Regions from separate parts of the Paenibacillus chartarius genome, predicted to be linked through region 1. Evidence: riboswitches for the same ligand, from Rfam matches in the RefSeq annotation. Region 1 holds a riboswitch; each other region holds the start of a gene.
What was found. A riboswitch is a leader RNA that binds a small molecule or an ion and turns the genes downstream of it on or off. The one in region 1 is predicted to bind cyclic di-GMP.
Positions count from the first base shown of each region.

Region 1 (8,189 bases):
GACAGCACCAGCGTGATGCTGTGCCCGACTGTAAACGCCGTCACCAGCTTCAAGGTAGGCCACCCGATTGCGCCTGCGGCGAGCAGCAGACCGACAACGAAGAGCATATGGTCCGGTCCCGACCATATATGCTTCATGCCCATGACTGCATACTCGCGGAAGATCACGGTCCATGGAGCGTCCGCAGCAGCGGCCGGCGTCGGGCCGGACGACGCTTCGGCTGCTTGTCCGGCTCCGGCTCCGGTGCCTGAAGATGCTGCAGCGCCGCCTTTGACGCCCTCGATTTGAATAATGTTGTTGCTGCTGTTGATCACTTGGACGATCGTCTGCTCGCCGATCCGAATCGTCGCGAAGCTGCGATGATCCGCATTGGTTCCGTCGTACATGTTGTACTGCACCATGTAGCGCTGTACAGGGACACTGAAAGCGTAGCGAATGTCCAGCTCGATCATCGTCATCTTCGCCTTCTCGGCGTGCATCGCAGCAGCCAGCTCTCCGTCGGCCACCTTCCCGTTCCCGGTCACGACCAGCCGATCGTTAACCAGCTCGTTCAGCGGCTCAGCCGCTCCCTTCAGCTCTTGCTCGGACAGCTTGCCGTCTCCGTTCCTATCAATGATTGGAAGGGCTTCCAATAATTCCTTCTCCAGCAGGTAAAGTTTGTATTGCAGCGACTTCTCCCCTACCGTCAAGTCGGAATATCCCGTCGAGCTGAAATGAGCGGAGGCCGTTCCCCCGGCGGCCAGCATCATGCAAAGGATAGCCAGTACCGCAGCCGCATGCCGCAAACCGCCCAGCCTCCTCGGTCCTTGTCTTGCTATATAGGTCATCCTCCCTCGACTGCACAAAAAAAGAAGCGTATGAGCTCAAAGTCTTAAACAACCGCTATCGATCGGTTCATTAAGGGCTCCAAGTGATCTCATCGCTTCCTCGCTGTACATAAGATGTATGTGAATATCGATAATTGTAGTCGACTCATGTAAACAGATGATTAATTCAGGTTTAATAAATTGTAAATCTGACGTGAAGCCTGATGAAACCGCTCGAATTAACAAGAAAACCGCCAAGCAGCCTCTATAGAAGGCACTTGGCGGACAAATCGGCCGTTTACACCGTATACTGATGAATCACTTCGCGCAGCTCCTGCGCGACTTTGCTGAGTTCGTCGGCGGAAGCGGCAATCTCCTGCATCGAGGCGAGCTGCTGCTGAGACGACGATGATACCTGTTCGGCGTTGTCCGCGGACACCCGGGAAATGCCGACCATCTCGCTGATGGAAGCCGTAACCTGCTCCGTACCGGCGGACATTTGCTCCGCAGCCGCCGACACCTCCTGAATCTGCTCGGTGACCTGCTGAACGGCGGCAACAATTTCCTGGAAAATAGCGCCTGTCTCCTCGATGACCCGCTTGCCCAGCTCGGCCTCTTGAACACCGGTGTGCATCTTCGCGGCGGCCCCGACGGTCTTGACTTGAATATCGTTGATCAGCCCGGTAATTTGACCCGCGGCCGTCTTCGTCTGCTCGGCCAGCTTCTTCACTTCGGAAGCGACGACGGCGAAGCCCGCTCCATGCTCGCCGGCACGCGCCGCTTCGATCGATGCGTTCAGAGCGAGCAAGTTCGTCTGTACCGCGATCTCCGAAATTACGCTGCTGATCGAGCCGATCTCTTCCGAGCGGGAGCTGAGCAGCTCAATGACTGCAGCAGACTCGCCGACACTCGCATGAATTTTCGTCATTTGACCGATCGCCTGTTGAATCGAAGCATTCCCGCTGCGGGCCCGGCTCTCCGCGCCCTGGGCCGCTTCGGCGACTGTGGAAGCATTCTCGGCGATACGCTGAACGCCTTGAGCCATCTCCTCCATCGCCACCGCTGCTTCCTGCGCCCCCTGAAATTGTGCGCTTACGCCGGCAGCCATTACCCCGATCGCATCGCTGATTTGGGTGCTGGCCGCAGCCGAAGTATGGGCATTCCGCGTCAGCAGCCCGGCGGATACTGCCACTTGCTCGGACACTTGCTTGCCGGTTAATATCGTCGAACGGAACGTATCGGCCATCAAATTAAACGAGGAGGCTACGACGGCCAGCTCGTCCTTCGTCTTCAGCTCGACGCGGGATAAAAGGTTGCCTTGCGCAATTTGGGTCGCAGAAGCTTCCAGCGTGTGTACGGCGCGTTTGACCGATAAATAGAACGAGATAAACAAGTAGGTCACGGCAAGCAGCACCAGACTCACGACGGCGATCAGCAGATACATCGTCGAGTTGCCCTGGTCGATTCGGCGATGCAGAATCTCCTGAAGCAGCTCAAGCTCCGTCTCGAAATGCTTGAAGGTCTGCTCGACCGGCTTGTTCAGCGTGTCAAACACCTCTTTCGGCATCGCTTTGATCGGATTCGCCGTCACAACTTAACTGTTCACGTACTCGATCAGATGATCAAGCTCCGCCGAATTCGCCGTGTAAGCTTCCTGCAGCTTGGCACCGATATCGCTATGTACTTGAGCCGCCGTATCCAGGTCGGACTTAATCGTTTCCTGCGTCGTCTTGATCTGATCCAGAAGCGTCGTTAACGTACGGATTTCCGCCGCCGTCGGCGTCTTCGCCGCCGCGTATGCTACGGCCAGCGCTCTGGCGCGTCCCGCGCGGTCCAGCAGCAGCGGCATCTGTTTCACGGAGGCATCCATCAAATAATAGCTGCCCAGTTCTCCGTCCAGCACAAGGCCCGACGTGTTGGTAATATGCGTCATCAACGAACGCGTATCCGTAATGACCGATGCGTGCTGATCGATGCTTTCTTGGGACGTCAGCGCCGTACCTTTGGCCTTCAGGTCGCTCCATTTTTTCTTCACCGCATTCCATTTGTCGGTTGTTTGAATTTGTTTCCCAATCTCGCCGTCAAGCTTGTCGATTGCAGCTGCCGCGCTGTCGGCTTTCGCTTCAGCCTGAACGAGGGTTTCTTTCAGCGAGCTGTCCCCCAACACGACAGCACTTACCGATGCGCGTCGCGTATCGACCGCATAGTAGAAATCGTTAAGCTTCTGCACGTATTCGACACCGGTCGTTTCTTCCTGGATATGCTTTACTTCGCTCGCTCTATCGGAGTATTGCAAATAAGACAATACGATCAGCGGAATCGCGAACAGCAAGCCGATCATCAGAAACTTATTGACATATTTCAATCGATTCATAACCGCTTCACCCGGAGCGAACAGAGAGACAAGCTTGGACGTTGTGCTGCGTGCATGTGTGTGTTGTTGTGACATCCTGTAATTCCCTCCACATTTTCAACTGTTGTCCTAAAGACGACAAAGAGGACCCGAATTTTCGGGTCCCCTTCCGCGGGAGCACAGAAACATTCGGCAGCTGGCTGGCATGGGAACTTACTCCCGGAAGCCCCTCTAGCTTTGCGGCCTGCATTTTCATGCAGTGTGCCTTTGTCGTTATAGTTCCATTAACAATTTCTTAACAACATTATACCCGGAGAACTAGGTATTTGGTAGTAGTTTTTATCGAAATTGCAGTTATTATATTATTTCTTGCATGGTGAATGCTGATAATCAAATCGCTTATTATATACCTTGACAGGAATATTCCCCATAGGATATATTTGTAACAGATGAACCAATACCCGTAAGGAGGAATTCGTTATGATGCAAGGCCCGGCTATGAACAACACTTTCACCCATGTTGAAGGACGTGTATTGACAGTTCAACGCAGCTTCCCCGCTCCCCGCGAACTCGTGTACGAAGCTTGGACCGACCCGAAGCATCTGCCCCACTGGTGGGGGCCGGAAGGCTTCACTCTCACCGTTCAGGACATCGACGTAAGGCCAGGCGGCGTATGGCGCTATGTCATGCACGGCCCAGACGGAACGGACTATGATAACATCATCCGCTATATCGACGTCGACCCGCCTCAGCTGCTGCTTTACACTCACGGCGATCCTGAAGTGGAGGAACGCTTCCGCGTCACCGTCACTTTTGACGACATCGACGATAACACAGAGCTTACCATGCGCATGCAATTCATTTCCGCCTTGGAACTGGAAACCGCGGTGCGGCAATACGGGGCGATCGAAGGCGCCTCATCGACGCTCGGACGGCTGGCGATCATATTGGAGCGCATGCAGGGAGGTGTTCGGGCATGAGCAAGCTGCGGATCTGGTATTGGATTTTTACAGGCTTGACGATCTTGTTGATGGGTGTCGGAGCGATACCGAATCTTCTGTCCAACCCTGACTCCGTCGCTCTCTTCGCCTCTCTCGGCTATCCCGCCTACCTGTCGCCGTTCCTGGGCGCCGCCAAGCTGCTCGGCGTCATTGCGATCGTCGTACCCGGCTTTACGCGGGTGAAGGAATGGGCGTATGCAGGTTTGACTTTCGATTTGGCGGGGGCGTTCTTCTCGGTGCTGGCGGTTACCGGGTTGAAGCCCGACGCGCTCGTATTCATCATCGGGTTTGCCGTGATAGCCGGGTCTTATCGATATCATCATAAGCTGCTGAAAGCGCGGGCGGTTTGAACGCATCAGGCAGTCCGGGATGCGAACGCATCACGGGCTGCCTTTGCTTTGTGTCCTCGAGCCTATTTTGTATAATGAACCTGTTATATTCCGTCGTTCAAAGGAGCCATCGCATGTCGAATCGGATTTGGAGCGCCGCCGTCGTCATCCTGTTCGGGGGATTTACCATACTGCTGCTGCTGTTCTTCTTCACTACCCAGCGCATTCAAGGCTATGTGAAGCCGCTGATCACCCCCTCCAAGGAGCAGACGAACGGCAAGCAAATTGTACTGATCGCCCAAGAGCTCAACAATCCTTACTGGAAATCGATTGAGCAGGGAGCCCGCGACGCCGCGAGCCGGTTCGGCATGGAGCTTCATTATACCGGCCCGTACCGGATCAACCCGCAGGAGCAGATGAGGCTTCTGGAGAAGGCGATCGCCGCCAAAGCGGACGGGGTTCTGGTGCAAGGTCTGGGGGATGAAGGCTACCGAAGCTTAATCGATAAAGCCGTCCAAGCCGGAATTCCGGTCATCGCTGTAGATACGGACGAACCGGATAGCAGCCGACTCTCGTACGTCGGGACCGACAACATGGAAGCGGGGATGAAAATGGGTGAGCTTGTCGTAAAGACGTCGGGCGGTGCGGGAACGATCGGGGTCTTGATTGGCAGCGAGCGCGCTCCGAACCAGCAGCTTCGCCTGCAGGGCTTGCGCCGGGCTTTGGCCCAATTTCCCAACCTGACGGTCGCCCATGTGAGGTCGTCCAATATTTCGCGTCTGCAGGCGGCGGGGCAAGCGGAGGAGCTGCTTCAGCTGAAGCCGCGAATTACCGAGATGGTCGGCTTTAGCGCGCTGGATGGCCCGGGCATCAAGGAGGCCGCCGAGCGCCTCCGCCCGAACGGGCTTCATATCTATGCTTTCGACACGACGGAGGAAACGTTGAGCGGCCTCAGCGAGTGCAAAATCACCGCGGCTGTCGTGCAGCGGCCCGTCGAGATGGGCTATCGGGCGGTTACCTTGTTAAATGAGCACTACCTGGGCAATCCGGTACCGCAGCAGCTGTTCACTCCCGTATCGGTGATGAACGGCTGTTCGGCTGCGAAGGGGGCAGGCCAATGACGATCCGCACCAAGCTGCTGCTGTTTATCCCCCTGCTCGTGCTGCTGTCCAATTCGGTTTCCTTTTTCCTGTTCCAAAGCGGCCAGGGAATTCGGGAAAGCTACGACGTCATGATGAGCCGGCTGCTGTTGTACAACCAAACCGTTCATACGGTGGAAGGCACCTTGGAAACGCTGAACAGCTATCTTGTGAATCCGGACACGACTCGTCTCCGGCAAGTCGAATCGGCGCTCGCAGCCTTATCACAGCAGCAATCCAAGGTGGCCGAGCTGTACGACGGAAGCCGGCAAAGGCCGGCCCTTGTGGAATACGTCCGTATGATGGAAACGATCCGGGAGCAGGGTAACGCCTCCGTGCAGGCGTCAGGTCTCAGCCGGCAGCGGGAAGCGCTGGCGAGCTATGAGGATGCGGAACGAACCGGCGGCTTCATCCAGGAGCAGGAGCAGCACCTCGTCGATGTGGAGCTGGCCTCATACGAACCGGTGTACCAGCTTATTCAGCACGAAGCGCATCGAATGGACCGGCTGGCAGCGGCCGTATTCGTCGTCAACACGCTGCTTGGCCTTGCGCTCGCGGTGTGGATCTCGCGAAGCGTAACCGTTCCCGTCTCTCACCTGGTCGGCGTTGCCGCGCAGATCGCCAAAGGCAATTTGAACGTGGAGCCCGAATCCGGAACAAGCAAAGACGAACTGGGCATATTAGCTAGAGCGTTTCGGCATATGCTCTCCGATCTGAAGACTTTCATCGACAAAGACAAGGAGCTGCTTGAGAAGGACAAGCTGGTCAAGGAGCTGGAGCTCAAAACGCTGCAAAGCCAAATCAATCCCCACTTCCTGTTCAATTCCTTGAATGTGCTGTCCAAGCTGGCGCTTCTTGAAGGCGCGCTGAAGACAAGCGATCTGATCGTCTCGATGTCGAGGCTGTTCCGCTACAATTTAAGAAAACTGGATAAGCCGGTCACCTTGCGCGACGAGCTGAACCATGTCCAGACGTACATCGCCATCCAGCAGACTCGATTCGTCGACCAGGTTCATGTCGAGATCAGCGCGGATGAGTCTGCGCTCGGCCTCCCGATGCCCGCTCTTACTTTACAGCCTTTGGTCGAGAATGCCTATGTGCACGGTATCTCCGGGATGGAAAGAGATGCGCACATTCGTCTGGATATCGCCCGCGAGCCGGAGCACGTAACGATTACGATAACGGATAACGGACAAGGCATGGACGAGGAAACCCGCCAATCGCTGCTGCGGCTGGAAGAAGTGTCGGCCAAGAAAGAGTCTTCGGGCATCGGTACTCGCAATGTTTTTAAACGAATGGAGCTCTTCTACGGATGCCCGCAGCCCGTAACGATAGAGAGTGAACCCGGAAAAGGAACGAAAATCACGATTCGGGTACCTTGGAGAAAGGAGGACTTGGGAGACTATGTTCCGATTGATGATCGCCGATGACGAGCGGTTAGAACGGGAAGGACTGGAATGGATTATTACCCATATGATGCCGGACACCTTCCGGCTGCTGCACGCCTCAAGCGGCCGGATGGCGATCGAGCTTGCCGACGAGCACCGTCCGCACATCATTATTATGGACATTCAAATGCCGGGCATTCACGGGCTGGAGGCGATCCGCGAAATCAAACAGCGGCTGCCGGAAGCGAAATTCGTGCTCGTGTCGGCATATGATGATTTTGCCTATGCCCAAGAAGCGATATCCCTGGGAGTCAAAGCGTATATTGTGAAGCCGGCGGGCCGTGAGCAAATCGTGAGCACTTTGCAGCAGCTTATCGACGAGCTGGAGCAGGAGAAGCGGAAGCGCCGCGAAGAGCTGGAGCTCCGGGACCGCCTCTCCCAGCTGTCCCCGCTCGCGGAGAACGAGCTGGCCTTCATGCTGATGACCGATCAAATCCGGGAAGCGGATCGCGATCAGCTGTCGGAATGGCTGGAATTCCCGTTGGATTACGGCTGTGCGCTCGTGGTCGCTTTTCCCGAGTCCATGGAGGCTATAGAAGCCTTGAACAAGCAAAAAATTTATGACCGCATCAAAAGCTATGCCCGCACCGGACCGCTGCCGTCCATCGTCAGCCCGTTCCTCGACCGCCACGCGGCTATCTTCGTAAGAAAGCCGTCCGGCATGAACGGCGAGCAGTGGCAAGAGGAACTTAAGCGGTACGCGGAGAAGCTGGCGGGAACGATGAAAAGACAGCTGGACAATACGGCCTTTATCGGCGTCGGCTCCAGCCATAGCGAGGCGGAAGGGCTTCGCCGCTCGTACTTTGAAGCGGTCTTTGCATCAACCTGCTACGGGCCGGACCGAACGATCTGCTACTTCGACGAGCTCAGGAACGGGACAAGCCCCCTTCCTGTGTTAACGGACCAAAGGAACGGCAGCTTCGACGACCGCGCCCGGCAAACGTATGTGATGGCCGCTCTAGAGCGAATACGGGACGAGCGGGAAAAGCAGACGGTCACCGTTCTCGACAAGGCGGTGCAATATATCAAGGAACGATATACCGAGGAGCTGTCCCTTGAGGAGGTAGCGGGCTTCGTTCATCTGCACCCCCACTATTTCAGCAAAGTGTTCA
Region 1 covers NZ_JBHLWN010000067.1:112,428-120,616, forward strand. The annotation lists gene ACFFK0_RS16385 (HupE/UreJ family protein) at 1-827, opposite strand, end outside; gene ACFFK0_RS16390 (methyl-accepting chemotaxis protein) at 1,105-2,397, opposite strand; gene ACFFK0_RS16395 (hypothetical protein) at 2,401-3,255, opposite strand; cyclic di-GMP riboswitch class I at 3,348-3,435, opposite strand; gene ACFFK0_RS16400 (SRPBCC family protein) at 3,640-4,140, shown strand; gene ACFFK0_RS16405 (DoxX family protein) at 4,137-4,511, shown strand; gene ACFFK0_RS16410 (sugar-binding protein) at 4,625-5,611, shown strand; gene ACFFK0_RS16415 (sensor histidine kinase) at 5,608-7,059, shown strand; gene ACFFK0_RS16420 (AraC family transcriptional regulator) at 7,034-8,189, shown strand, end outside.

Region 2 (8,189 bases), on a different contig from region 1:
TCGGCGACAATCCGGATTTTTCCGACCTCATTTTTAATCGTGTGGTTCAATATGCTTGTCCCGTACGAGATGGCGCGCATCGTACCGTCCAACCGGTCCTTTTCGAACTTTATCCGGACGCCGAGTACGCCATATTTGATGCCGAGGAGCAAAAATGTTACCAGCAGAATCGTAATCACAAACGGCATAAACCGCCATACTTCCTGAACATCGAAAAACGCCTTTAATGTATAGTTCGCCACGATTTGAAACAGGATCGGGGGAAATGCAACAATATTGGAAAATAAACGGCTTCTTTTCCGTTTCGGATTCTTCTCTTTCATAAAACTGTATGTTAACAGGATAAGACCAACGATCAGATAAGGTACGCACCAAAAAAACAGCGCTTGAAAGTTATGCTGGATCGGGGGAGTGAACGACGTGAGGAAAAGCATCCCGATGATCGGGATGGGAAGCACCCCTGCGAGGATCATTTTCTTTTTACGGCGGAATAACCCGGAGTAGCTGACGGCGAACATCAAAAAACAATAAGGAAGTCCATTATGATTCATAAACGAGCCGAACATGTGCATCTTTAATAAGAATGCTTCAAGGGAAGGCGTAGAGATTTGATACTGCTCCAGATAGGGCAAGATCGTTTCGGTTACCGCGCGCGACAATCCCCCGCCACCGCCTGTAAATGCGGTAAATGCCGCCCAGCGTGTCGGTTCATTTTTGGGATTGATAATCAGCAAAATGGCTGCAATCGTCCACAATGCAATGAGTACAAAGACCATTCGGTCCAACTCCTTTAATCGTTTTGACTACCGATTAAAGAGGAGCGCCGTCGTGGACAGAGGCTTCAATTATGCTCGAATCAAGACAGCCTCCCTCTGTATCGACTTCATCCATTTCTTTTTCTTGTTTGCCACGATGATCGGGTAATGGACATGCTCCAGCATCGGCAGATCGTACTTGGAATCTCCAATCGCCATCGTCATTGCAGGATTCAAGCGTTGGATGTAATTGCGCTTAAATCCTTTCAGCTGAGAAAAGTCGATTCGAATCCTCGAATCCTGTTTAACGACGGGCAAACATACATAGGGAACCTGAAAATACGCTCCGTAATGCTTTACGATCAAATCGAAATTGGTTGACAACAACGTGACCTGAACTCCTTTTTCCTTCAAATAAAAGATGAGATCGTGCACAGGAACGATAAATTGCCTCTTGAGCATTTCTTCAAAATACCTTTGAGCGTATTTCTCTAGCTGTTCATAGGCGTACTTCCCGAACTTTCTTTGCACAAATACGTGATTAAACCAATCTCTCGACAAACGATCCACTGCAAGATAGAATGGAGCCGCAGCCAAGCAGTAAACAAGAAACAGCCACCATAGCAGCCGGTTCTTCAGGCGTTCTCTCTTGATGAACAAGTAAAACTGTACGATGTTGCTTTTGGTAATCGTATTGTCGACATCAATAACCGCATGATTCACCCCATTGGCCAATATTCCGTCAAACTGCGAAAAATCTCTACTGTGCTTCATTACATCTCCCCTCAGTTAGTTTGAATTTCCTAAGACCTCGATCTCACATTAATCCCAGGACATATCGAAGACGATCACTTCCTTTCGTCAATTTTTTCTAAAAAACAAAAAAGACACTACCCCAAACACGTAGTATCTTCTGGATGACTGTAGGGTAACCCGGCTATCATTGCATAATATTATGCAGAAGACCCGTGGCTTTGCGTCCCTGCCTTTCGAACAGGTTTGCCATTATCCAAGTCAGACTTATTACCTATTATTATATTACCAGGTTGTGGAACAGGCAAGAACCAAAATGGGAAATTTTTGAATTTGTCGAATAATCGCTTGAAAGAGTTTAGTACTTTTTTCCTCAGGCCCAGATAGTCTTTGTTCTCAAATCATATTTGGTAGATTATCGTGACATCTAGCGACACGTCTATTTCAACTCCACCGATGAGTGCAGAATTGAGTGATATTTGCCATGGTAACCCGACATTGGAATAATAAAAGGCTTTTAAACCTTCTTTGCTTACATGATTGGCTAACGAGAAATCGTCCATTCCAATTTGATATCGGTAATTCCATAGGCCGCCAAGGTACGATTGAGCAACGTCTTCATCCGATCGGTTTCTTCCATGCTCACTTCATTTGTCGAACGGAGCGTTACGACGCAAGAATCATGATGAAAGGAAACCCGCTCAAGCGAAGTGTCTGCCGGAAACGGATTGTCAAATCCTTCAGGCCGGGTGCGCAACAATTGTTGAATCGTTGTTATTCTTGGCGCTTTAACGGAAGTCTTGTTGATCACCGTTGTCTCCACCGGAACGGCGTTGCCGTTTTGGAACAAATAGATCGTGTAAGTTTCGGTAGTCTCCCGGTTTTCTTCCCGCGGCGCTTCCGATCGCAGCGATCCTTCTTCTATCTGTCTAATCAAGTTCCATACCTCTTCCGTTTCTTTAAAACCTTCAATACGGTACAATTCAACGCCGCTGTCATCCAAAAAGAGCGTGGTGGGATTCATCTTAATGCGATATCGATTGGTCGTTTCATGGTCAACATCCACATAGACGACTTCATATGCAAGCTCTTTTTTGCAGGCAAGCAATTCTCCGATGACCGTATTCATGGAGCGGCCCATCGGACAAGCGGATAGTGTTAACAAAATCAATTTTTTAACCGATTGACTCATGCGGCATAACCTCTCCCGTCTTATTTGATATTGGAAACAGCTTCTTTCATAATGTCGTAATTAATCGCGCCCTGAAACTTTTCCCGAATCACTCCGTCCGAGTCCAGCAAGAATGTCGTGGGATAGGCGACAACCTGATAGGTTTGCATGACGTCTCCTTCCTTGTCCAGAACGATGGGGAACGTGAGCTGTTGCTCTTTCACAAATGCTTGTACGTTATCCGGATTTTCCTCGGTAGGTGTCAGGTTAACACCCAAAATCACAACGTCTTTCGATTGGTAATCCTCATAAAATTTTTGCATATGGGGCATTTCCACCCGACACGGCGGACACCATGTCGCCCAAAAATTGACCAGCACTTTCTTGCCCTTAAAATCAGACAGGTGAACAGGATTCCCTTGCAAATCCGTAAGCGAAAATTCCGGCGCAAGCTGCCCCTTCAGAATGCCCGTCTCCAGGTTTGCTTCCCCCGATTCCGCAATTTTTCCGGTTTCTGAAGAAGACTTGTGAAAATAATCGTATCCGCCATAAACGACGAGCCCTATCAAAACCAGAACAGCGATCATGCTTTTTTTCATCCGTTTCATCTCCACTCGTTAAAAGTTGATCTCCCAAAACGTATATTGGGATAGCCAGGCGCTGATCTTCTGCAATTGCCCGGTAAACAACAGAAACCCCAGCCCAATGAGCAGCCAGCCATTCAGTTTGGACAGGAGAGGTATCCATCTGTTCATTTTTTTCATGAACTGCAGCGAATACGTCAGCAACCATGAAATCAGTAAAAACGGAATACCCAATCCGAGGGAATACACGGCCAACAACCCAACCCCGTTCCACAGCGTTTCGGCAGACCCGGCCAGAAGCAAAATAGATGACAACGCCAACCCTACACAGGGGCTCCAGCCGGCGCCAAAAGCCACGCCGGTAAGCAGCGAACGGATTGCGCCGCGGCTCCTGTTCGTTTTGATTTCCCATGTTTTACCGGACATCAACAGCCGGAGATTTAATAATCCGGCCATTTGCAGACCAAACACAATAATCAACAGACCGCTTATTTCTTGGATCAAATCGCGTTCCTGGGCAAAGAAGCGGCCAATAAAGCTTGCCGAAGCCCCCATCGCGATGAAAACGAGACTAAAACCCACAATAAAACTAAGAGACTGAACAATCAGTTTCCCCCGATGCACGACCAGTTTGCCATCTTGAAAGGACGAGCCCGTCAAATGGGAAACGTAAGCGGGAATGAGCGGAAAGACGCAAGGGGATAAAAAGGATAGCATCCCCGCGGCAAAGGCTGCGAAAACCGAAATATTATCCATGAGAACCTCCTTTTTTCACCTTCTCGTCCAACCAGGCCCATCCGGTCAAACCCGTGGCAACGAGCAGAAAAATCAACTGCTGTTTACTGAAGGACAAAAGCCACATCGGACGATCGGGGACCAGAAACCATAGCATCGCATGTCCAATCGAGAACCAAATGGCGTATGCAAGTCCTATTGGCGAATCGGATCCTCTTGAAGAAAACAAGAAAGACATGAAAAGAACCGCTGTTAATCCGGCGCTTGCCGCATGAAACCAGGCCGGCTCCTCCCCGATCATGAATAACAACACTTGGCAGGCCGACCAACCCGCGAATGCATACGTGATGAAAATGTCGACCCACATTTTTAAAGGAATGTTTTGCTTCAAAGCCTTCTGCCAAATATAGACCGCGGCAACCAGGCTTGCCATCCATTTCCCGCGTTCCCCGCCATCGAAATAGATGAAAGAAACAGGCTGTTGGATGGCTTCAACCGGATGAAAGAGCAGGTAGCTCGCTTTCCAGACGATCAGCCACAGCCAGAATGCGTTTGATACGCAGGACAAGATCAACCCCCGCTCCGGCATGTTTCGGAGCCGATATTGTAACATCAACCAGCCCGCCGCCCCAAAACTGAAATACAAAATCAGTTGTCCGTTCAAGACAAAAGAACCGATTTGAATGCTGCGCAAACCCCCACCTCCTTGCAGATGAGGATAACGCTTCTTTTTAAAGAAATGATTAAGCGATTGGAAAAATGTACATCCAGGTTCACTGCATCTCCTGTGATAGGCTTGGATTAGACCGCGAGCCGATATTTTCCGCCGCGGGAATTATCCAAATCCACAAGGAGGAATTGCAGTTGATGAAGAAAAAACTGGCTATGGCACTGTTTGTAACGACTTTTATTGCCGGAACGATTTCATTGGGACAAGACTCCGCTTCGGCGGCCAAGGGTGATGCCGTCATCGTGAAAAGTGTCAATTTTCGGGACAAGCCTTCCCTAAGCAGCGAGCGCATTCGTTATTTGCAGGCAGGTGAACATGTGAATATTTTGGAACGGGTGAACCCCTATTGGTACAAAATCAAGGATGGCCAGGGGCAAACCGGTTATGTCACAACACAGAGCCGGTACATATCAGTGGGAGGCGCCTCTTCCGGTGAAACCGCACAAACTGCTGCCGGCACAGCCAAAAACGTGATTGAAGCCGGTATAAAATATTTGGGAACGCCTTACGAATTTGGTTCCAGCCGCTCCAATACCAGGACTTTCGACTGCTCGGACTTTGTTCGACAAGCGTTTAAAGACGGGGCCGGCATCATTCTTCCCGGCAATTCCCGGACACAAGCCGAATATGTAAAAAAAATTGGAAAAACAACAACGAATTGGCGAGACTTGAAACCAGGAGACATCATGTTCTTTATGTCGTATAAAGGAAGCAAAAGTTCCAATTATTCCGGAATCGACAAATCCGCACAACGAATCACGCATAACGGCATTTACTTGGGGAATGGCAAGATTTTGCATACGTATTCCGTGAAATCCGGCGGGGTAAGAATCGATAGCATTGAAGGCAAGCACTGGGAATATCGGTTTGTGTTCGGCGGCAGTGTTCTCAAGTAACGCGGAGCGGAAGGGACAGCCATGTCCCTTCTTTTGTTTATGTTTTAATCCTGGGAGCCCTATTGCGGGTATTGGCGGAAGCACGGAGCATTTCCTTCCTTACGAAGGAAGGATCAAGATCGATGGCGGTACACAACGTTTCGAACCAGTCGGTCTTCAAGAAGCCAAGCGCTTCTTGTCGCATTTGGAAATTTCGTCCTCCTTTCCGGGCCTTTGTTTTCAAATCGAAATAAGTTTGGATCAAAATGGCGCAAACCAGAACCCGGTACCCAAACGACATCCTCATCTCTCCCTTCCCGGATGTTCTTCGTTTGATCGTACCGGCCTTGTGTTAAGTTCTGATAAAGAAGGTTTAAAAACAGGCTGGAACTCCCCATACTATCCATAAGCTTGGGATCACATGCTTCAACAAGGGGGCTTAAGTGTGGAACTCGTATTGATTCAACAAAATGACACGCACGGTTGTTTGGACGCCCATCCGGAATTCTTCTGGGGCGATCCGCGTCCGTTCTACATTCATTGCGGGGGCTTTTCACGCATCTTCCGCTATGTGACATGTTTAAAACAACAACATCCCCACGTACTGTTTGTTGACGGGGGCGATTTGTTTCATGGTACAGGACCGCTAGTTTTGTCCAAGGGTGAAGCCGTCTTGCCGCTACTCCGACAAATGCCGCTCGATGCTTGGGTACCTGGGAACTGGGACTTTGCTTACGGACCCCAACAGCTATTTTCTTTGATAAGTCAAGTTCCGGCACCGGCATTGGCAATGAATGCCAAGCCAATCTCCGGCAAAGTCAATCCTTTTCATTCGCATATGATTCGGGAAATCGAAGGTATACGGGTCGGTTTGACGGGATGGACTTATCCTTTTGTAGATCAAACGATGCCTCCTTCTTTCTCGGAAGGATTTACTTTTTCGCTAAATATAGACGATATGAGAAAAGTGGTTCATCAATTACGGGAGAAGGAGCGAGCGGATCTTATCGTGGTGATCAGCCATATGGGACTGCCTTTGGATATAAAAGCGGCATCCTGCATTGAAGGGATCGATATCATTTTAAGCGGGCATAGTCATGATCGAATCGACAAACCAATCAGACAAAATAACACATGGATTGTCCAATCCGGGGCAAGCACTTCGTTTCTCGGAAGAATCGATATTTCCTTTGAAAACGGAAAAATAACCCATATTCGGCATCAACTTATTCCGCTTTACGCGGACGAATACGAAGAAGACCCGGAATTCTCGCGTCTTATCCGGGAGATCAAGCAACCTTACGAGACGCTCCTGCGCGAAGAAATCGGCAAGCTGAAAACACCGCTTCATCGCATGTTTTTGAATGAAACGCCGATGGACCGTCTCATCACCGACGCGTACCTGTATGCGATAGATGCCGATATCGCTTTGTCTCATGGTTGGAGGTACGGCGCCCCGATTCTTCCGGGAGTCATAACTGTGGAAGATTTATATCAAATCATACCGACGAACCCGGAATTGTTTACACTAGAACTGGAAGGGCGATTCATTCTTGAAGCCTTTGAAACGAACCTGGAGCAAGTCTTTTCCCCGGACCCGTTTCAGCAGAAAGGCGGATATGTGTTGCGAACTTCCGGTGTCATCATGGCTTATAAACCATATAACCCCAAAGGACGGCGAATCGAACATTTTCTCGTTCAAAATAAACCGCTTAAACAGGATGCCATATACCGAATTGTCAGTGCCGGCGAACAAATCCTCGGGCAATATCAGTCCGTCAAAAAGCATTTGGGAATTCATGCCCATGATGCGATCAGGCACTTTTTTCAAGCCCATCAAACCATTGAAATTCATGATACGCCCCGCATTTTCAGTATTTAGCAGTTATGTGCACAAGCCCTTGCAACAATAAGATAGTGCTGATCGGAAGGATAGGTCAGTTTTTCAACCAAGAACCCATTCTCTTCAAATGCTTCTGCAAGCTCATTGGAATGTATTCGATGACGGAGAGGAGGGCCTTGTTCCGTTTGTTTTTTTTCCCATTCGATACATAATACTGTTCCGCCCGGCTTTAGCACTCTGCTCATTTCTTGGAGTCCTTTTTCCAAAGGTTCTACTTCGTGTAAGACGAATGAAGCGATCACATGGTCGGCGATTTGTCCTGCCAGGGGAATACATTCAATGGCTCCTTCAATTAACTCGACATTGTCCAGTTTTTCCTCCTTCACACGCTTTCCCAAATATTGCAGCATCTGTGGTGCAACGTCCAAAGCATACACTTTCCCGTTGGTAAGTCCTGCCGCGGGTATGGTAAAATAACCGGTACCTGCCCCCAAATCCAGAATAATGTCGTTATCTTGGATTTCCAATAATTCCAATAACTTTTCTGGAGGCAGAACTTTTCGCCGCTCCGGGTTGTCCAGTTTCTCCGTATGTTCAGGGTTAAACCGGCGCTCCGTCATGATTCTTAACCACCTTTACCGTTTTTATTTCCAAAGGGAGAGTAACCCAAAAATTATGCAGATTACCATCCGAGTGCAGTCCGACTTGTCCGCCGAACCGTTCCACAATTTCTTTTACAATCG
Region 2 covers NZ_JBHLWN010000054.1:22,398-30,586, reverse strand. The annotation lists gene ACFFK0_RS14060 (sensor histidine kinase) at 1-776, opposite strand, end outside; gene ACFFK0_RS14055 (haloacid dehalogenase-like hydrolase) at 846-1,529, opposite strand; cyclic di-GMP riboswitch class I at 1,680-1,769, opposite strand; gene ACFFK0_RS14050 (thioredoxin family protein) at 2,053-2,700, opposite strand; gene ACFFK0_RS14045 (TlpA disulfide reductase family protein) at 2,721-3,278, opposite strand; gene ACFFK0_RS14040 (cytochrome c biogenesis CcdA family protein) at 3,297-4,019, opposite strand; gene ACFFK0_RS14035 (hypothetical protein) at 4,012-4,692, opposite strand; gene ACFFK0_RS14030 (C40 family peptidase) at 4,866-5,624, shown strand; gene ACFFK0_RS14025 (bifunctional metallophosphatase/5'-nucleotidase) at 6,049-7,485, shown strand; gene ACFFK0_RS14020 (class I SAM-dependent methyltransferase) at 7,482-8,066, opposite strand; gene ACFFK0_RS14015 (sensor histidine kinase) at 8,047-8,189, opposite strand, start outside.
Region 2: linked by a shared signal. The riboswitch ahead of ACFFK0_RS14055 (haloacid dehalogenase-like hydrolase) and the one ahead of ACFFK0_RS16395 (hypothetical protein) in region 1 are both predicted to bind cyclic di-GMP.

Region 3 (8,189 bases), on a different contig from region 1:
GATCGACTTCGTCAGCATTTCAAGTACATAGACGCTTGCTTCATCCCGATCGGAAGTGAGGGGAGGGACGTTCGAAGCTGGAGCTGAAGCGGCTGAGTCTGGATTCCGACCTTCCGTTCTGCCGGAACCGCTGATCGAACAACCGGATATAAGAATGATCAGTGCGTTGTATGGTTGATACCATGATATATTCGTGCACGGTCGGTTGATTTCCTCCGCCTGTTCTTTACCCTGTCATAAGCGATAAATAAAAACCATCCGACCGCACGTGTTCGCGCCGGTTCGGATGGTCTTGTGGCATTAGTTCAGCGTTAGATAGGAGCTATGAACATACCCCGTTTGCGTGCTCGAATATTTTACTTGATACCAAACGTCCGTTTTACCTGTAATTTCAACCGATTGTCCATAGAGGTAAGAGGCTACGATGGAATAAGCAGTATCCGGACCGCTTCTGACATTCAATTTGCTTGCCGTAACTTTGCCGTACACCTTCTCCGTCACTACCGTGATCCGGGCTGCAGCGCTGGAGGTGTTGGCGTTATCGTCCGTGGCTTTGATGAGCACGTCATAGACGCCGTCATTGAGCGGTGCGGAATCGATCGTCAGTTTATAGCTTCCGGCATTCTGAACGATTGGCGGAGCCAACGGCTTGATATTGCCGCTTTGGTTACGCAGAACGACTTCAACTTGAGCTTGCTCATTCGTAGAATATTGCAATTCGGATTTGGCGTTCAGCAGCGCTGTTTTCTTCAGTGTCGCGGTCGAAACCGTCACATTCGAAATGACCGGAGCGTAACCATCCCGAAAGGTGATGGCTGCGCTCGCCTTGCTCGCGTTTCCTGCTTCGTCAGCCGCTGTCAGCTCAATGGTGTATGTGCCTAGTGCGAAGCCCAAGCCGTTAAAGGAATTTTCATTCGGGCCCGACTGCTTCAGCTCGCGATCCACCAGCACCTGAGCAGCGCCCGCCTGGTTGATAAGCTTCAGGGTGACGGCTGCCGGTTCGTTCAAGCTGTAACGGAGAATGGAGCTATTCGTTCCGTCTACCTTTAAGCTAGGCGGAGACACGTCCAGCGAAGAAATCGCGGGAGCCGTTCCGTCCAGCAGCTCGATGCTTGTCGAAGCCGAATGGGAGAGCCCGTTTCCGTCAACGGCCTTCACTTCGATCGTATAGGCACCGAACGGCAGGCCGCTGCCATCCCATTCGAAGCTGTGGAGACCGGCCGGTTTGACCTCATTCATCAGCAATGATTTGACGGGGGCGCGGGAGCTGTCCAATACGTTGATGCTTGCGGCGGACGGCTTATTTAAGTTAAAGCTCACGAATACCCTGTCCAGACCATTGACGGATAAGGAGGATGCTGATGTGGTTAAGCCGGATAGCTTCGGGGCTAAACCGGAATAGGCAGACCTCCAAAAGCTTTCGTTCTCGAAGCCCATTCTCCACACGGAGATTCCGCCTAAGCTGTATTTGTTCGCCAGCTCGGTTTTCAGTTCGATGCTTTTGTCGTCTTCATACCATACCACGTGCTTGCTGCCGAGAGCGTCCGTATACGTCAGCGTTGGAGACTTCTCCGTTTCGTTCCAGACAGGCTGTGCGTGATAGGTTGAAAGCAGGCCGGGGATGCTTTTCCACATGACGGCTTTATGCCCGGTATTCGTCGTCACATTCCAGTCGTAGCCGTAAGCCGGCAGCCCTAGCAGCACCTTCCGGCTCGGAATTTGGGATACGGCGTACTGAATGGCTTTCTCGAACCACGGATAGCCGGCTACAGGCCCTGGAGGGCCCCAGCTGCCATTTTGGTCATAGGACATTAATTGAATTTTATCAGCGGTTTGGCCTAACGTGTAGAAGTCGAACGCCCCGGACCAGCTGCAGGTCGTACATTCATTCGTCTTGGCGGTTACGGATACGATGACTTCCAAACTTTTGGTTTTCGCTACTTGCGTCAGTTCCTTAACGAAACTGTTAAAGAGCTGCCGGTCGGCTGCGTACATATTTTCAAAATCTAGGTTGACGCCTCGATAGCCATTGTTCTGCGTTAATGTGAGGATATTGTTGATCGCTTTTTGCCGCAGGGCCGAGTCGGACAGCACCTTTCGGGTTAGATCGGGCTCGAAGTGATTTTGAATAACAGCGTAAGTATTGATGTTTTTGGATTTGGCTGTGTTTACATCCGCTGCAGGCGTTCCGCCTGTAATCGAACCGTCTATTTCAATTTGATACGTGATGACCCCCATATCCTTGAGATAGGTTCCGAATGTTTGTAGTGAGGTCGAACTGCTTGAATTGACGTAGAAGCCCATGACGGATTGCTTGGTTAATTCGGCGTCGGCGGCGCTAACGGTCGAAGCGTATAACGAGAAAAGCACAGAAGTCAATAATGGCAGCGCGAGGATCTTTGTTCTCATCGTGATGTGGCCCCCTATGCCCATGCAATTTGGTTACTTCATGCTGCTTCCGCCGAACAGAAAGCGGTATTCCCATTGTTTTCCTTCGATTAGATCGGTACGGACGCCGCCCGATTCCGGGGAATACGTATGCAGGACCATGCCGTCTCCCAAATAAATACCTGTATGTGTAATCGTTTCCGTCGACTTGTCGATCGACGCATAATCCGACGCGCGGGATCCCTTGTAGGACATAAAGAACATCAAGTCGCCGCGCTTCAGCTGTTTCCAGTCGGTCGTTACCGGTCCGAGGCTCTTTACATATTCGCCTTGTTCGCGCGAGTCGCTTGGAATCACTTCACGTGTCGCATCCCAGCGGGCTTGCTGTAACAGGTCGGAGCAGTCGAAGGTTGCGGTGTCGAACCTCTTGGAGCCGAATTCATAAGGAACGCCGGTATACTTGAACGTTTCCGCAATGACGCTTTCGATCCGTTCGGCCAGCGGGAGCGTTACGAGAGTAACAGAGAAATCGGTAATGATATATTTGCTGCTCGAGCTGACGTAGCCGACCACGCCGGTGGAGTCGACCGCCTTGTACCAGCTGTCATTCACCTTTTCCAGTACCAGCACGTCCTCTCCGGCGCGCAGCATGCGGATGCGGGTGGCATCCGTCGAAGGACCGGTGCGGAAATTAACGCCATAGATGATTTCGGCATTGCTGATAACCGATATGTATTTCTCGTTCGTAGAGACGAAGCCGGTAACGCCTTGCGCGTCACTCACCTGATACCAATAAGGATTGACGATCTGCAGCACGGTCACGATCTCGCCTGTTTTTAAATAACGCATAACGCTGCTGGACGTGTTCGGCTGATCGCGGAAGCTGACGCCGGATACAATCTTCGCTTTGGTCGTCACTTCGCTTGCCGCATGGGCGGCAGGTGCAGCGAAGGACAGCAGCAGAACCATTACGAGCAATAAACCATTCCATTTTTTCATGTTGATACCCTCCATAGATGAAATAACCCTTTCTCTGCCGAAAGGGTTATCCTGGGACCCTCTTTCGGTAGCTGGCTGGCATCGTGAACGGTCGTCCTGCGGAAGCCCCTCTAGCTTTGCGCCGCTGGCTTTCGCCAGGTTTGCCTTTATCGCGAGATGAATGTATTGGGTTTGTGTCCTAATTATAGTTTGTAGGAGGAATTGTCGAAAATAGGAGAAATTCAGTAATTGTTGTCAGTTCTATAATGGCGGCGTTCAGACTATTGACTGCGCAATATGGATATATCTACCATGCGGGTAAGAGTCTAGAGCACTATTTATTGGCACTAACAAGCGGGGAGCGTGCTTGCGGCAGCTCCTCTTTTTACCATTTCGGAAAGTTAACATTTGCAATGCGAAATGGGCTTTCTGCCCAAGCCTAGCGGTTTCCGAAACCGTTATTTTGCTCTTTAGGGGGCGGCTTCATCGTGTAGAGGATTATGAGGGAGTTAATGTTGAGAAACAAGGTATAACCATGCAAGATGACAACGAGCGTCTCGATGGCGCCTTCAAATTCCGCTAAATTGCTGGTGAACCGAGTAACCCACAAAATAGCGCTCTCACCTACCGGTAAACTCAGCGTGCTTTGCACGAGAAGCGAATCCGGTCCCGCCGAGCATCGATCTTGATCCAATAGACAAATTTGTCGTAGCATCGTCTATATGTACATACAAGTAGGAGGGATGATATAATAGCGATATTTCCAATAAGGCTATGATGCTGACCCTCCGGGAGTGAACCATCCTATGGACAAGACGGTCCCTAAACATATTCGACTCAAGCAAGAAATTAAATCGTGGATCGACAACGGCACGCTGCGCAGCGGAGATCTGCTGCCGTCCGAGAACGATATCGCGCAGCGCTTTCAGATGAGCCGCCAGACGGTTCGGCAGGCGCTCGGAGCGCTCGAGCAGGAAGGCTTGCTTAGCCGCCAGCAGGGGAAAGGTACGTACGTTTCCGAAAGCTTTACCCCAGCCCAAACCGCCGAAGCGGAATTCACCGAACCCAAGACGATCGGCGTACTGACGACCTACATCTCCGATTACATCTTCCCGCACATCGTACGCGGCATCGAATCGGAGCTGCGCCGCCACGGCTACCGGCTCGTTCTGTCCAGCACCGACAACGACAAAGAGCGGGAGCGCGAAAGCCTGGAGATGCTGCTCCGCGAGCCGCTCAGCGGGCTCATTGTGGAGCCGACGCGAAGCGCGCTGGGCAACCCGAACTTCTCGTACTATGCCTCTCTCGACTACAAAGGCATTCCGTACTTAATGATCAACGAGACGTACCCTGAGCTGAACTGCCCGTATGTCAAGCTGGACGACGAGCTGGGCGGGTATCTCGCCGCGGAGCATCTGCTGCGGCTCGGGCACCGCAGCGTCGCCGGCTTCTTCAAGACGGACGACATGCAGGGCGTGCAGCGGCTCAAAGGGTTCCTGCGGGCTCACCACGAGCTTGGCGTACCGCTGCGGCCGGAGCTCATCGTGCAGTACAAGACGGAGGATAAGCAGCATACGCCTCACCAGGCCGCGCTGCGGCTGCTTGCCGAGAGCGAGCAGCGGCCGACAGCGTTCGTGTGCTACAACGACGAGCTTGCCGTAAGGCTGCTCGATGCAGCCCGCTCGCAAGGGCTAAGCGTACCGGGGCAGCTCTCGCTCGTCGGCTTCGACGACTCTCCGCTGGCTACCGCAACCGAGGTGAAGCTGACGACGCTGGTCCATCCGAAGACCGTCATGGGCGAAGCGTCCGCCCGTCTGCTGATCCAGATGATCGAGCGCCGCCGCACAACCGGCACAAGCCGGGAAGCCGAAGGAGGGGAGGATGCTACCGTCGAACCGATTGTGTACAAGCCGGAGCTGGTCGTCCGCGAATCGTCCGCACCCCCGGCGGGACAAACTTAGAAAAAAATAGTAGCCTAACATGTATGTACAAGTTATAATAGAGGTAGTCGCACTGTTGCGTACCTTTTGCACGGAGCCCGCTGAGGAGTGCGAGCTATTTTAACATAGGGAGTGTGTCGTCCTTGCTCGAGGATTTGAAGCAAGCCGTACTGGAAGCGAACCTGGAGCTGCCTAAGTACGGTCTCGTTACGTTCACCTGGGGAAATGTAAGCGGTATCGACCGCGCCTCCGGACTTGTCGTCATTAAGCCAAGCGGTGTGCCTTACGAAGATTTGAAACGGGACGACATGGTAGTCGTCGACCTGGAAGGCAGCGTCGTGGAAGGCAGGCTGAAGCCGTCGTCCGATACGCCGACGCATGTGGTGCTGTACAAGGCGTTCCCGGCGATCGGCGGCATCGTCCACACTCATTCGCCGTGGGCGACGAGCTGGGCGCAGGCGGGGCGGGCCATTCCGGCGCTCGGCACGACGCACGCCGACTATTATTACGGCACGATCCCGTGCACGCGGGACATGACCGAGGACGAGATTAAAGGCGCTTACGAGCTGGAAACCGGCAACGTGATCGCCGAGACGTTCCGCGAGCTGGATCCGACGATGGTGCCCGGCGTTCTGGTCAAGAGCCACGCTCCGTTCAATTGGGGCAAGGACCCGCACGATGCCGTACATAACGCGGTTGTGCTCGAGGAAGTGGCGAAGATCGCTTTCCACACGCTGCAGCTGCATCCGGGCATCGGCTCCATGGATCAAGCGCTTCTCGACAAGCATTTTCTGCGCAAGCACGGCAAGAACGCCTATTACGGCCAAACGAAGGGTTGATCATTGATCGTACAAGTAAGCTCTCATTACCATTTTTATGATCCTTAGGAGGGATTTCCATGTTCGATATGACAAAACACCAATTTTGGTTCGTCACCGGCAGCCAGCATCTGTATGGTCCGGAGACGATCGAAGAAGTCGCTTCGCATTCGCGGGAAATGGTCGCAGGCCTGAACGCCAGCGGCAAGCTGTCTTGCCCGGTCGTATATAAGACGGTGCTTACGACTCCTGACGATATTCGCCGTCTGTTGATCGAGGCGAACTCGGATGAAGCTTGCGCCGGCCTGATCACATGGATGCACACCTTCTCCCCGGCAAAAATGTGGATCGCAGGCCTGAGCGAGCTGCGCAAGCCGCTGCTGCACCTGCATACGCAGTACAACCGCGACATTCCGTGGGACAGCATCGATATGGACTTCATGAACACGAATCAAGCGGCGCACGGCGACCGCGAGTACGGCTTTATCGGCGCCCGCATGGGAGTATCCCGTAAAATCGTTGTTGGCTACTGGGAGCATGCCGACGTGCAGAGCCGCATCGGCTCCTGGATGCGCACCGCCGTCGCTTTGCAGGAAGGGCGCCGTTTGAAGGTGGCCCGGTTCGGCGACAATATGCGCCAGGTAGCCGTAACTGAGGGCGACAAGGTGGAGGCGCAGATCAAGTTCGGCTGGTCCATCAACGGCTACGGCGTCGGCGATCTGGTCGCGCGCGTCAATGACGTGTCGGAAGCCGAGATCAATGCTCTGATGGACGAATACGAGTCGCTTTACGACATTGCGCCGGAAGGCCGCGAGGCCGGCGCCGTGCGCGACGCAATCCGTTATCAGGCCCGCATCGAGCTTGGACTCAAGGCATTCTTGGTTGAGGGAGGCTTTGGGGCGTTCACCACTTCGTTCGAAGATCTTCACGGTTTGCAGCAGCTGCCGGGTCTCGCCGTACAGCGTCTCATGGGAGCGGGCTTCGGCTTCGGCGGCGAAGGCGACTGGAAGACGTCGGCGTTTACCCGCATCATGAAGCTGATTGCAGGCAACGAAGGCACTTCGTTTATGGAAGATTATACGTATCACTTCGAGCCGGGACGCGAGCTTGTGCTCGGATCGCACATGCTGGAAATTTGCCCGACGATTGCAGCGAACAAGCCGCGCATCGAAGTGCATCCGCTAGGTATCGGCGGCAAGGCCGACCCGGCGCGCCTTGTATTCGACGGTCAGGCCGGACCTGCTCTGAACGCTACGGTCATTGATCTGGGCAACCGCTTCCGTCTGCTGATCAACACGGTCGACGCCGTTCCTGCGCCGCAGCCGATGCCGAAGCTGCCGGTTGCCCGCGTCCTGTGGCAAGCGCATCCTTCCCTGCAGGAGTCGGCCGAAGCTTGGATTTTGGCTGGCGGTGCGCACCACACCGTGTTCTCCAATAAAGTAACGGTTGAACAGCTGATCGACTGGGCCGATATGACCGGCATCGAATATGTGCTCATCGACCGGAATACGAGCGTCCAACAGCTTCGCCGCGAGCTGCAGTGGAGCGATATCGCCTGGAAGCTGAGATAAGCGGAAGCAGCCCATCAAATGGCCCTTCCCTCATAGATGGGGGAGGGCCTCTTTACGGAAAAGGAGGGACTTGGTATGAGTATGGAAGTGAAACAGGCGATTCAGAACGGCAAAACCGTTCTTGGCATCGAGCTCGGTTCTACCCGGATCAAAGCGGTTCTGCTCGGCGAAGACCACACTCCGATCGCAACCGGCAGCCATGCTTGGGAGAACAGCTATGTGAATCAGATTTGGACATACAGCCTGGACGATATTTGGAAGGGCGTGCAGGACAGTTATCGGCAGATGGCCGCCGAGGTGAAGCAGCGGTACGGCATTCCGCTTCAAACGATCGGAGCGATCGGCTTCAGCGGGATGATGCACGGCTATATGGTATTCAATCAGGCGGGTGAGCAGCTCACAGCGTTCCGCACTTGGCGCAACAATATTACCGAGCAGGCCTCCAAAGCGCTGACCGAATTGTTTCAATATCAGATTCCCCAGCGTTGGAGCAT
Region 3 covers NZ_JBHLWN010000076.1:98,071-106,259, reverse strand. The annotation lists gene ACFFK0_RS19670 (glycosyl hydrolase family 18 protein) at 301-2,409, opposite strand; gene ACFFK0_RS19665 (C40 family peptidase) at 2,443-3,387, opposite strand; cyclic di-GMP riboswitch class I at 3,451-3,542, opposite strand; gene ACFFK0_RS19660 (GntR family transcriptional regulator) at 4,173-5,327, shown strand; gene araD (L-ribulose-5-phosphate 4-epimerase) at 5,450-6,145, shown strand; gene araA (L-arabinose isomerase) at 6,205-7,695, shown strand; gene ACFFK0_RS19645 (xylulokinase) at 7,771-8,189, shown strand, end outside.
Region 3: linked by a shared signal. The riboswitch ahead of ACFFK0_RS19665 (C40 family peptidase) and the one ahead of ACFFK0_RS16395 (hypothetical protein) in region 1 are both predicted to bind cyclic di-GMP.